DNA from 2 places in the Thermus albus genome. Region 2 is predicted to be linked to the other one. Evidence: riboswitches for the same ligand, from Rfam matches in the RefSeq annotation. Region 2 holds a riboswitch; the other holds the start of a gene.
What was found. A riboswitch is a leader RNA that binds a small molecule or an ion and turns the genes downstream of it on or off. The one in region 2 is predicted to bind thiamine pyrophosphate.
Positions count from the first base shown of each region.

Region 1: another riboswitch for thiamine pyrophosphate. It lies ahead of L0D18_RS09635 (thiamine ABC transporter substrate-binding protein); the one in region 2 lies ahead of thiE (thiamine phosphate synthase).

Region 1 covers NZ_JAKTNR010000009.1:58,301-62,661, reverse strand. The annotation lists gene L0D18_RS09640 (ABC transporter permease) at 1-1,347, opposite strand, end outside; gene L0D18_RS09635 (thiamine ABC transporter substrate-binding protein) at 1,375-2,409, opposite strand; TPP riboswitch at 2,431-2,526, opposite strand; gene L0D18_RS09630 (alpha/beta fold hydrolase) at 2,574-3,422, opposite strand; gene L0D18_RS09625 (hypothetical protein) at 3,392-3,631, opposite strand; gene L0D18_RS09620 (fuculose-1-phosphate aldolase) at 3,628-4,206, opposite strand; gene rpoC (DNA-directed RNA polymerase subunit beta') at 4,315-4,361, opposite strand, start outside.
Region 2 covers NZ_JAKTNR010000001.1:389,297-393,657, forward strand. The annotation lists gene L0D18_RS01925 (NAD(P)/FAD-dependent oxidoreductase) at 1-305, opposite strand, end outside; gene L0D18_RS01930 (thiazole synthase) at 302-1,087, opposite strand; gene thiS (sulfur carrier protein ThiS) at 1,088-1,282, opposite strand; gene thiE (thiamine phosphate synthase) at 1,269-1,889, opposite strand; TPP riboswitch at 1,987-2,096, opposite strand; gene L0D18_RS01945 (nitrite/sulfite reductase) at 2,288-4,039, shown strand; gene L0D18_RS01950 (uroporphyrinogen-III synthase) at 4,060-4,361, shown strand, end outside.

The sequences.
Region 1 (4,361 bases), on a different contig from region 2:
GGTCAGGGTGGTCCACTCGGGGCGCCAAAGCACCAGGGTGGCCCCAAACTCCCCCAAAATGGCCGCCAAGGCCAAGGCCAGGCCCGATTGCAGAGCGGGGAAGACCAAGGGAAGCTCCACCCGGAAAAAAGCCCTAAGGGGTGTAGCCCCCAGGACCCGGGCGGCCTCGAGGAGGCTTGGGGAAAGACTGCGCAAGGCAGGTAAGAGGGCCCGGGCCAGGAGGGGGTAGGCCAGAAGGGCATAGGCGGCCAGCAGGAGGAGCAGGGAGCCCCGAAGATGGGGGTAGGCGAGAAGGTAGCCGAGGCCCACCGCCACCGGGCTCACCATAAGGGGAAAGAGGCCCAAAAGGTCCATGAGGGGGCTCCTCCGGGCCGCCGCCGCATAGGCCACCCCCAAGGGCAAGGCCAAAAGGAGGGCCAACAGGGTGAAGCGGAGGGTATTGCCCAGGGCCAAGGACAGGGGGGTGAAGTCCTTGGAGGCCCAGGCCGAGGCCAAGGCCCCGGGATCCACGTGGAGGAAAAGCACCCCCAGGGGAGCAAAAAGAAGAAGGAAAAAGCCCCCTAGACCCAAGGTGTAGGCCCAGGAGGGAGCGGGAAGAAGCCCTCCCGCGGGAAGGGGATAAGGCCTAAGCCGGAGGTAGAGGACCACAGCCAGGGCCAGGGTGAGGATCTCCAGGAGCATGAGGGCGCTGGCCTCAGGAAAGGCCAGGCGGTAGGCCAAGAGGGTGTAGACCTCCACCTCCAGGGTGGCGTACCGGGGCCCGCCCAGAAGAAGGGGCACCCCAAAGGCGGAAAAGGCGTAGATGAAGACCAAAACCCCAGCCGAACCCATGGCGGGCAAAAGAAGGGGAAGCCCCACCCTGAGGAAGGCCCGAAGGGGGGAAGCTCCTAAGACCCTAGCCGCCTGCAAAGGCCATTCCAGGCTCAAAGCCACCGGCAGGAGGATCCTTAAGGCCAGGCCCAGGTTATAAAACACCGCGGCCAGGAAGAGGAGAGCCTTGGTGCCATAGAGGTCCACCCCCAAAAGCCCCCTGGGCCCCAAAAGGGCCAAGAACCCCAGGGCCACCACCGGGGTGGGCAGGACGAAGGGCAAGGTGGCAAGGGCTAGGAAGGCCTCCCGCAAGGGAAACCGGCGCCGAAAGGCAAAGGCCAGGGGTAAGGCCAGGAATAGGGTAAAGAGGGCGGAAAGGAGCCCATATTCCAGGCTCCAAAGGTAACGCTCCCAGTAATACGGGTTCGCCAAGGCCCGGGCGAGCCCCTCCCCTGCCCCCAGGATGAGGATCCGCCCCAAGGGATAAAAGAGGGCCAGGCCCAGGAAGAGGAAGACCAAGAGGGCCCCGAAGGCCATGCCCCTCAAGCCTAACCCCAAGGCCCCCTAGCGCCTGCCCCGCCGCACCGCCTCGGGGCTTTGCCCCTGGAGGACCACCTTGGTCCACTCCTCAATCCAGCGCTCGCGGTTTTCCGCCATGGCCTTAGGGTCCAAGCGCACGCTCCCCACGGGCTCTGGGGCAAAGCGGAAGACCTCGGGGAGCTTGGCATCGCGGCGGGCCGGGTACATCCACATCTCCGTGGGGATGTTCTCCTGCACCGGCTTGGAAAGGAACCAGTCCACCACCTTCCTGGCCCCTTCCAGGTTCTTGGTCCCCTTCAGGACCCCCACGAACTCCACCTGGAAGAAGGCCAGCTCCGGGAAAAGGTTCCCCGTGGGGGGCTCTTGGTACTTGCCCTCGGAGTAGTAGACCTCGGCGGCGGGACTGGTGGTGTAGGAGACCACCAGGGGCCGATCCCCCTTGTAGAGGGTGAAGTGGGTGTAGTAGGCCTCGCTCCAACCCTTGGCCACCCGCACCCCTCCGTCCCGAAGCCGGGCCCAGAAGTCCAGGTAGCCATCCTCCCCGAAGCGGGCCACGGTGGCCATGAGGAAGGCCAGGCCCGGGGAGCTGGTGGCGGGGTTTTGCACCACCAAAAGCCTGGCGTACTCGGGCCGGGCGAGGTCGGCGGGTATCTTGGGCAAAGGCCGGTCCTTGAAGTAGGCCCGGTGGTAGTTCAGGCTCACCCAGCCGTAGTCCACGGGCAGGGCGCGGAAGGTGGGGTCCAGAAGCAGGGTGGCCTTGAGGTTCCGGATCTCCGGGCTGCGGTAGGGAAGCAGGATATCCGCCTCGAGGGCCCGGGACAAAAAGGTGTTGTCAAAGCCGTAGATCACGTCGGCGATGGGCGCCCCCTTGGTGAGGATGGCCCGGTTTAGGGTCTCCCCGGCATCCCCACCCTTGAGGAAGCGGAGCTTCAGGCCCGTTTCCCGCTCAAACTGGGCGATGAGCCCCTTATCCAGGGAAAAGCTGCTGTGGGTGAGGACGGTGATCTCCTGGGCAAAGCCGAAGGCCAAAAGGACCAGCAAAGACCAAAACCTTAACATATAACCCCTCCTTGTCACCGGGAGGGGCCTTGGTCACCTTCCCTACGCCGGCATTACCCGGTTCAGGTTCCAAGGGTATTTCTCAGCCCCATAAAAGGAGCACCCCCGGTGACGCCTAGAGTTTACCACCCTCTCCGGCCCCAGAAGGGCAACCCAGGCCCCTTTCACACCCTCCAAGGAGCCAGCAGGCCCTCGAGGCTTTCCCGAAAGACCTCGCCAAAGGCCTCCGGCTGGTCAATCCAAGGGTAGTGCCCGGCCTGCTGGACCACGTGGATGGAGGCCCTAAGGCGCTCCGCCACCTCCTCGGCGTAGGGGTAGCTGGTACCGTCCCTTTCCCCCACCACCACCGCCACCGGTCTAGGACTGGGGAAGAGGTAAGGGGTGTAGTCCAGCCGCCAAAGGCCGTTATGCAAAAAGGCCAAAGCCGGGGTGTCGGGCCCCAGAATCCCGGAGCCTTCCGCCACCCACTCGTACTCCAGGCGGCCGCGAGGGGTGGGGAACATGAGCCGGTCAAAGAGCACCTTGGGTTCGGCCCTTTGCAAAGCGGCCTTAAGGTTTTCCTCAGGGTCGGCCAAGGGCTCTAAGCCCGCAGCCTCCGCCAGCCTTGCGGATAGCCAGGGGAAGCTCACCCAAGGGGCCATCAAAATGGCCCCGCCCACCTCCGAATGCCGGCGCAGAAGCTCCAGGGCCACGATGGCCCCAAACCCGTGGGCCAGGAGGTGAAAGCGTTCAAGGCCCAAGGCCTCCGCCAGGGCCAGGGTATCCTCCACCAAGGCATCCACGGTGAAAAGCCTGGGATCTTGGGGAAGCTCCAGGCTCCGGCCCGAACCCCGCTGGTCAAAGTAGACCACCCGGAAGTCCTCCAGGTGCTCCTGAAGCCCCTCCCTGAGGGCATAGGCGTTGCCCCCGGGCCCCCCGTGGAGGACGATGATGGCCGGGGCATGCTCATCCCCCACGTCCTCCACGTAGAGCTCCGCTTCCCCTACGGGGATGTACCCGATTTCTTCCCGCATCCCCTATAGACTACCCCATCCTCCAGGGTAAAGGCCCAAACCTTAACCCCAGGCAGAAGCTGGGCCTTTCCCAAGGCCTCCTCCCCGGCGCCGAACACCTCCAGAAGCCACACCCCTTCCCCCGCAAGAAGCCAGTAGGGATGGGGAAGCTCCCGGGCCAAGCCCAAAAGGGCCTCCTTTTCCTTTCCTTCCACGAAGAGCACCCTCATCCCTTCCCCCAAAGGCGGTGGTAGAAGAGGATCTCGGCGCTCTCCTCCAGGGTGGTGAGGAGGCTATAGGCCTCCAAAAGGGCCTCCTCCGGTTTCTCCTTGAGCCCGATGGCGAAGGCCCCATGCCCCCTTAGGAGGCAGGCCCGCCTGTCCTTAAGGGCCTCGGCCACCGCTAAGGCTGCCTCGAGGGTGGCGCTCACGGTTTTGGGGGCCAGCACCGGGACCTCCTTCAGGTAGTACTGGCCCTCGAGGTCCAGGGGCACCAGGGAGTCCAGGTGCAGGGAAAGGGCCACCGCCACCCGGGGATGGGCATGGACGATGGCCCGGGCCGGCGTCCGCAGGTAAACCTCCCGGTGGATGACGCTTTCCACGCTGGCCCCTTGCGGAAAGGGACCCTCCAGGGGCACCTCCACCAGGTCCTCCGGGGTAAGCCTCCCCTTCTGCACCCCACTTTTGGTGATGAGAAAGCCCTCCTTGGTGCGCACGGAAAAGTTGCCCGCGGTGGCGGAAATGAGCCTATGGTGGAAAAGGTCCTCCCCCACCTGGCGAAAGACCCCATAAAGCCGGGCCAACATGGTCCCATTATGGCGCACTTGGGAAACCGGGAGGCCGGACCCCGCCCAGCAAAAACCCCAACCTGGCCTGGCCAGGTTGGGGCATCGGGGGCTTCAACCGCCCGGGCCCTAGGCCTGCTTACCCGGCTGCTCCCGGCGGGCAGGGCGGCGCACCG
Region 2 (4,361 bases):
GCCTCCTCCTCGCCCTGGGTGAGGGCCACCACCTGGGTACCGGAAAAGCCCGCCTCCACCTCTAAGCCCCAACCCCTAAGGTCCTCCATGAGGATGGGGTAGTACTCCAGGCCCAAGAGGGCGGCCTGAAGCACCTCCCCGGAAAGCCCCTCGGGGTAGGGGGCCAGCATGCCCGCGCTGGCCAGGGTGGCGGCCCCTTCCTTGCCGGCATCCAGGAGGAGGACGGAAAGCCCCCGCTTCCGAAGCTCATAGGCCGCCAGGGCCCCGATGATGCCGGCCCCCACCACGATGGCGTCCGCCTTCACCGGCTAACCCCTCCCAACGGAACGCCCTCCGTGGGGCTCGAGGGGCTCGCCCCCTCCCTGGGCCGCATGGGCCCCGCCAGGTACGCCTTCCTCCCCGCCTCCACCGCCAAGCGGAAGGCCTCGGCTATGGCCACGGGGTCCTTGGCCTCGGCGATGGCGGTGTTGACCAGTACCGCATCCAGGCCCATCTCCATCACCTCCGCCGCATGGGAGGGTAGGCCCAGCCCCGCGTCCACCACCACCGGGGGAAGGGAGGCCTTCTCCCGGGCAAAGAGCTCCAAAAGAGCTCGGGTCCGCACCCCCCAGCCGGAGCCGATGGGGGCCGCCAAGGGCATCACCGTGGCCGTGCCCAGCGCCGCAAGCCTCTTGGCCACGACCAGGTCGGGGCCGATATAGGGGAGGACCGTGAAACCTTCCTCCAGAAGCTTTTCCGCCGCCTTCAGGGTCTCTAGGGGGTCGGGAAGGAGATAGCTGGGATCGGGGATCACTTCCAGTTTCACCCACCTCTCCCCCGTGAGGACCCGGCCCAACCGGGCAATCCTAAGGGCCTTCTCCGCGGTTTTGGCCCCGGCGGTGTTGGGGAGAAGCCTAACCCCCTCCAGGGCCTCCAGGAGTCCCACATGCCCGGGCATCCTGGCCTCCACCCGGCGGATGGCCACGGTGACCACCTCGGCCCCTGAAGCCCTAATGGCCTCCCGCATCACCCCAAAGTCCTTGAACTTGCCCGAGCCCAGGATGAGGCGGCTTTTAAGCTCGGTATCCCCTACCTTCCAGGTGTCCATCTAGCCTCCTTGCATGAGGGTGACCACCTCCACCACATCCCCTTCCCTCAGGACGCGGTGGGGAAGCTCCCGCCCCGGGTAGGCCTCCTCGTTGAGCAAGACCGCCACCCGGGATGGCTCCACACCCAGCTCCTCCAGGACCTCCCTAAGCGTCTTTCCTTCCAAGGGCTTGGCCTCGCCGTTAAGCCACACCATAAAGCCTCTCCCGAAAAGCCCGCGCTGCCTTTTCCGGGTTTTCCGCATCCAGGATGGCCCGCACCACCACCACCCGGCTTGCCCCGGCTTGCAAAACCTCGTCCAGGTTCTCCAGGGTGATGCCGCCGATGGCGTACCAGGGCTTTTCCGGAAGGTTTTCCCTGGCCCAGCGCACATAGGCCAGGCCGGCGGCGGGCCTTCCCGGCTTGGTGGGGGTTTCCCAGACCGGCCCCACGGAGAGGTAGTCGGCACCCTCCTCCAAGGCTTTCCGGGCCTGCTCAGGGGCGTGGGTGGAGCGGCCCACCATGCCGGAGAAAAAGCGACGGGCTTCCTGGGGTGTAAGGTCCCCCTGCCCCAGGTGCACCCCATCGGCTCCCAGGAGGGCCGCCAGGTCCGGCCGGTCGTTGAGGAAGAAGGGCGCCCCGTAGCGCCGGGCTAGGGAGAGCATCCTTTCCCCTAGCTCCAGGATGGGCCTGGCCTCCCAGTCCTTGGCCCGGAGCTGCACCACCTCTACCCCGCCCGCCAAGGCTCTTTCCGTGCGGTCTAAGATCTCCCCAAAGGACCAACCGGGCCTAGGGGTTACCACCAAATAAAGCCTTCCCAGCAAGCTTCCACCTCCTCGGCGCGTTCAGCCCGGGTTAATGCAAAAGGCGAGGGGTCCGAGCCCAAGCGCTCCGAGGAAGGGGCAGCGAATTGTGGTGAGGTTTCCTCCGCATAGGCTTCCCTCCGCCGGCATTACCCGGATCAGGTTCTAAGGGTTGCTGGGAGAGACCCAGCTCTCAGCCCCTCGCTTGGGGCACCCCTAGCCTGCCCTTTGATTATAGCATGCCCGAGGCGTGGGGTCCCGCTCGCGGAATCCTCTGACACCCCGAGGCCTCCCCTGCCAAGCAGATGCTTATGGGAGAGCTTATGGTCTACCCCCATGGATCCTCGCACATACCCTTGACTTTCATAGACTCAATGGTATACTATGCCGCCAGCCCCCTTTCGGGGGAAGGAGGCGCAATGGGCGAGACCTTGTTTGAGAAAGGAAGGAGCCTAAACCAGGCGGAAGCGGAGATCCGCTACCTGGAGGCCATGATCCCCCGCCTCGAGGCGGGGGAGGAAGACCCTGAGGATTTCAGGGTCTACCGCTTAAAAAACGGCATCTACGGCATCCGGGGTAGGCCCGAGCATCATATGGTCCGCATCAAGCTTCCTGCGGGGCGGATCAGCCCGGAGGCGCTAAGGGTCTTGGCGGAGGTGGCCGAGCAGTACGCAGAGAACCGCCTGGCCCACGTGACCACCCGTCAGGCGGTCCAGCTACACCATGTGCACCGCAGGTACCTACCGGAGCTTTTGCGCAAGGTAAACCGGGTAGGCCTCACCACCCGCGAGGCCTGCGGCCACTCCATCCGGGCCATCACCTGCTGCCCCTTTGCCGGGGTCTCCCCCGAGGAACCCTTCGACGTGACCCCTTACGCCGAGGCCACCTACCGCTACTTCCTCCGCCACCCCGTGGGGCAGAACCTGCCCCGTAAGTTCAAGATCGCCTTTGAGGGATGCGGCACCGACCACGCCCGCACCCCCATCCACGACATTGGAGCGGTGGCGGCGTTGGAGGGGGGCAAAAGAGGCTTCCGCCTCTACGTGGGTGGGGGCCTGGGGGCTGCTCCCATGAGCGCCGAGCCCTTGGAGCCCTTCACCCCAGAGGAGGACCTTCTCCCCACCATCCTAGCCGTTCTCCGCCTCTTTGACCGCCATGGCAACCGCAAGGTCCTAACCCAGGCCCGGCTTAAGTTCCTGGTCAAGAAGTGGGGGATCGCCGCCTTTCGCGAGGCGGTGCGGGAGGAAAGGCGCATCGTGAAGTTAACCGCCAGCGGGGAGGATCTCAAGGCCTGGCAGCCGCCCCAGGACTCCTCGCCTCCTCCCCTACCCTCCCCCCCAAGAAAACCCTTCTCCTTTGCCCCGGGGTTTGACGAGTGGCGCCGCACCAACCTCTTCCGCCAGAAGCAGGAGGGGTACTATACCGTCACCGTTCGCCTCCCCTTGGGGGACATCACACCCAAGGGGCTTAGGGCCCTGGCGGCAATCGCCGAAACCTATGCCGGCGAGGTGCGAAGCGCCATCAGCCAGAACCTCCTCCTCCGCTTTGTGCCGGAGGAAGCCTTGGGCGGGCTCTACGAAGCCCTTTTGCAGGCCGGTCTAGCCTCTCCCCAGGCCCATACCATCCTGGACATCACCCGCTGCCCCGGGGCCGATACCTGTAACCTGGCCATCACCCACTCCCGGGGCCTGGCGCAAGCCCTCGAGGCCCACTTGGCAAACCTTCCCCTGGTCCGCGACCCCGGGCTAAGACCCATCGCCATGAAGATCTCCGGCTGCCCAAACTCCTGCGGCCAGCACCACATCGCCGACATCGGCTTCTATGGGTCCAGCCGCAAGGTGGGGGAGAGGGAGGTTCCCCATTACACCCTGCTCCTGGGCGGGCGCACTCGGGAAGGGGAAGCTCGCTTCGGCCAGATCGTGGCCCGCATTCCCGCGAGGCGCACTCCAGAGGCGGTGGAAAGGATCCTTAGGCGCTACCAGCAGGAACGGCAGGAGGGGGAAAACTTCCAAGCCTTCCTAGACCGGGTAGGGGTAGCCTCCTTCAAGCCCCTTCTGGCCGATCTTCAGGAGATCCCCCCTTACGAGGAGGCCCCGGGGTTCTACGAGGATCTGGGAGCGGAAGGGGAGGTTTTCCAGGTGAGCCTGGGGCGGGGAGAGTGCGCCGTATAGCGTAACCGGGAGGCAAGGGCATGCGACTGGCCTATACCGGTTTCAGGAGGAGGGAGGAGTTCAAGGTCCTAGCGAAAAAGCTAGGCTTCACCCCCCTCCTTTTCCCCGTGCAGGCCACGGAGAAGGTACCCGTGCCCGAGTACTGGGATGCCCTTTGGCGGCTGGCCTCAGGGGTAGACCTGTTCCTGGCCACCACCGGGGTGGGTGTGAGGGAGCTCCTGGAGGGGGGAAGGGCTTTAGGGCTGGACCTCGAGGGTAGCCTGCGCCGAGCCCACCGCCTAGCCCGGGGAACCAAGGCGGCCAGGACCCTAAGGGAACTGGG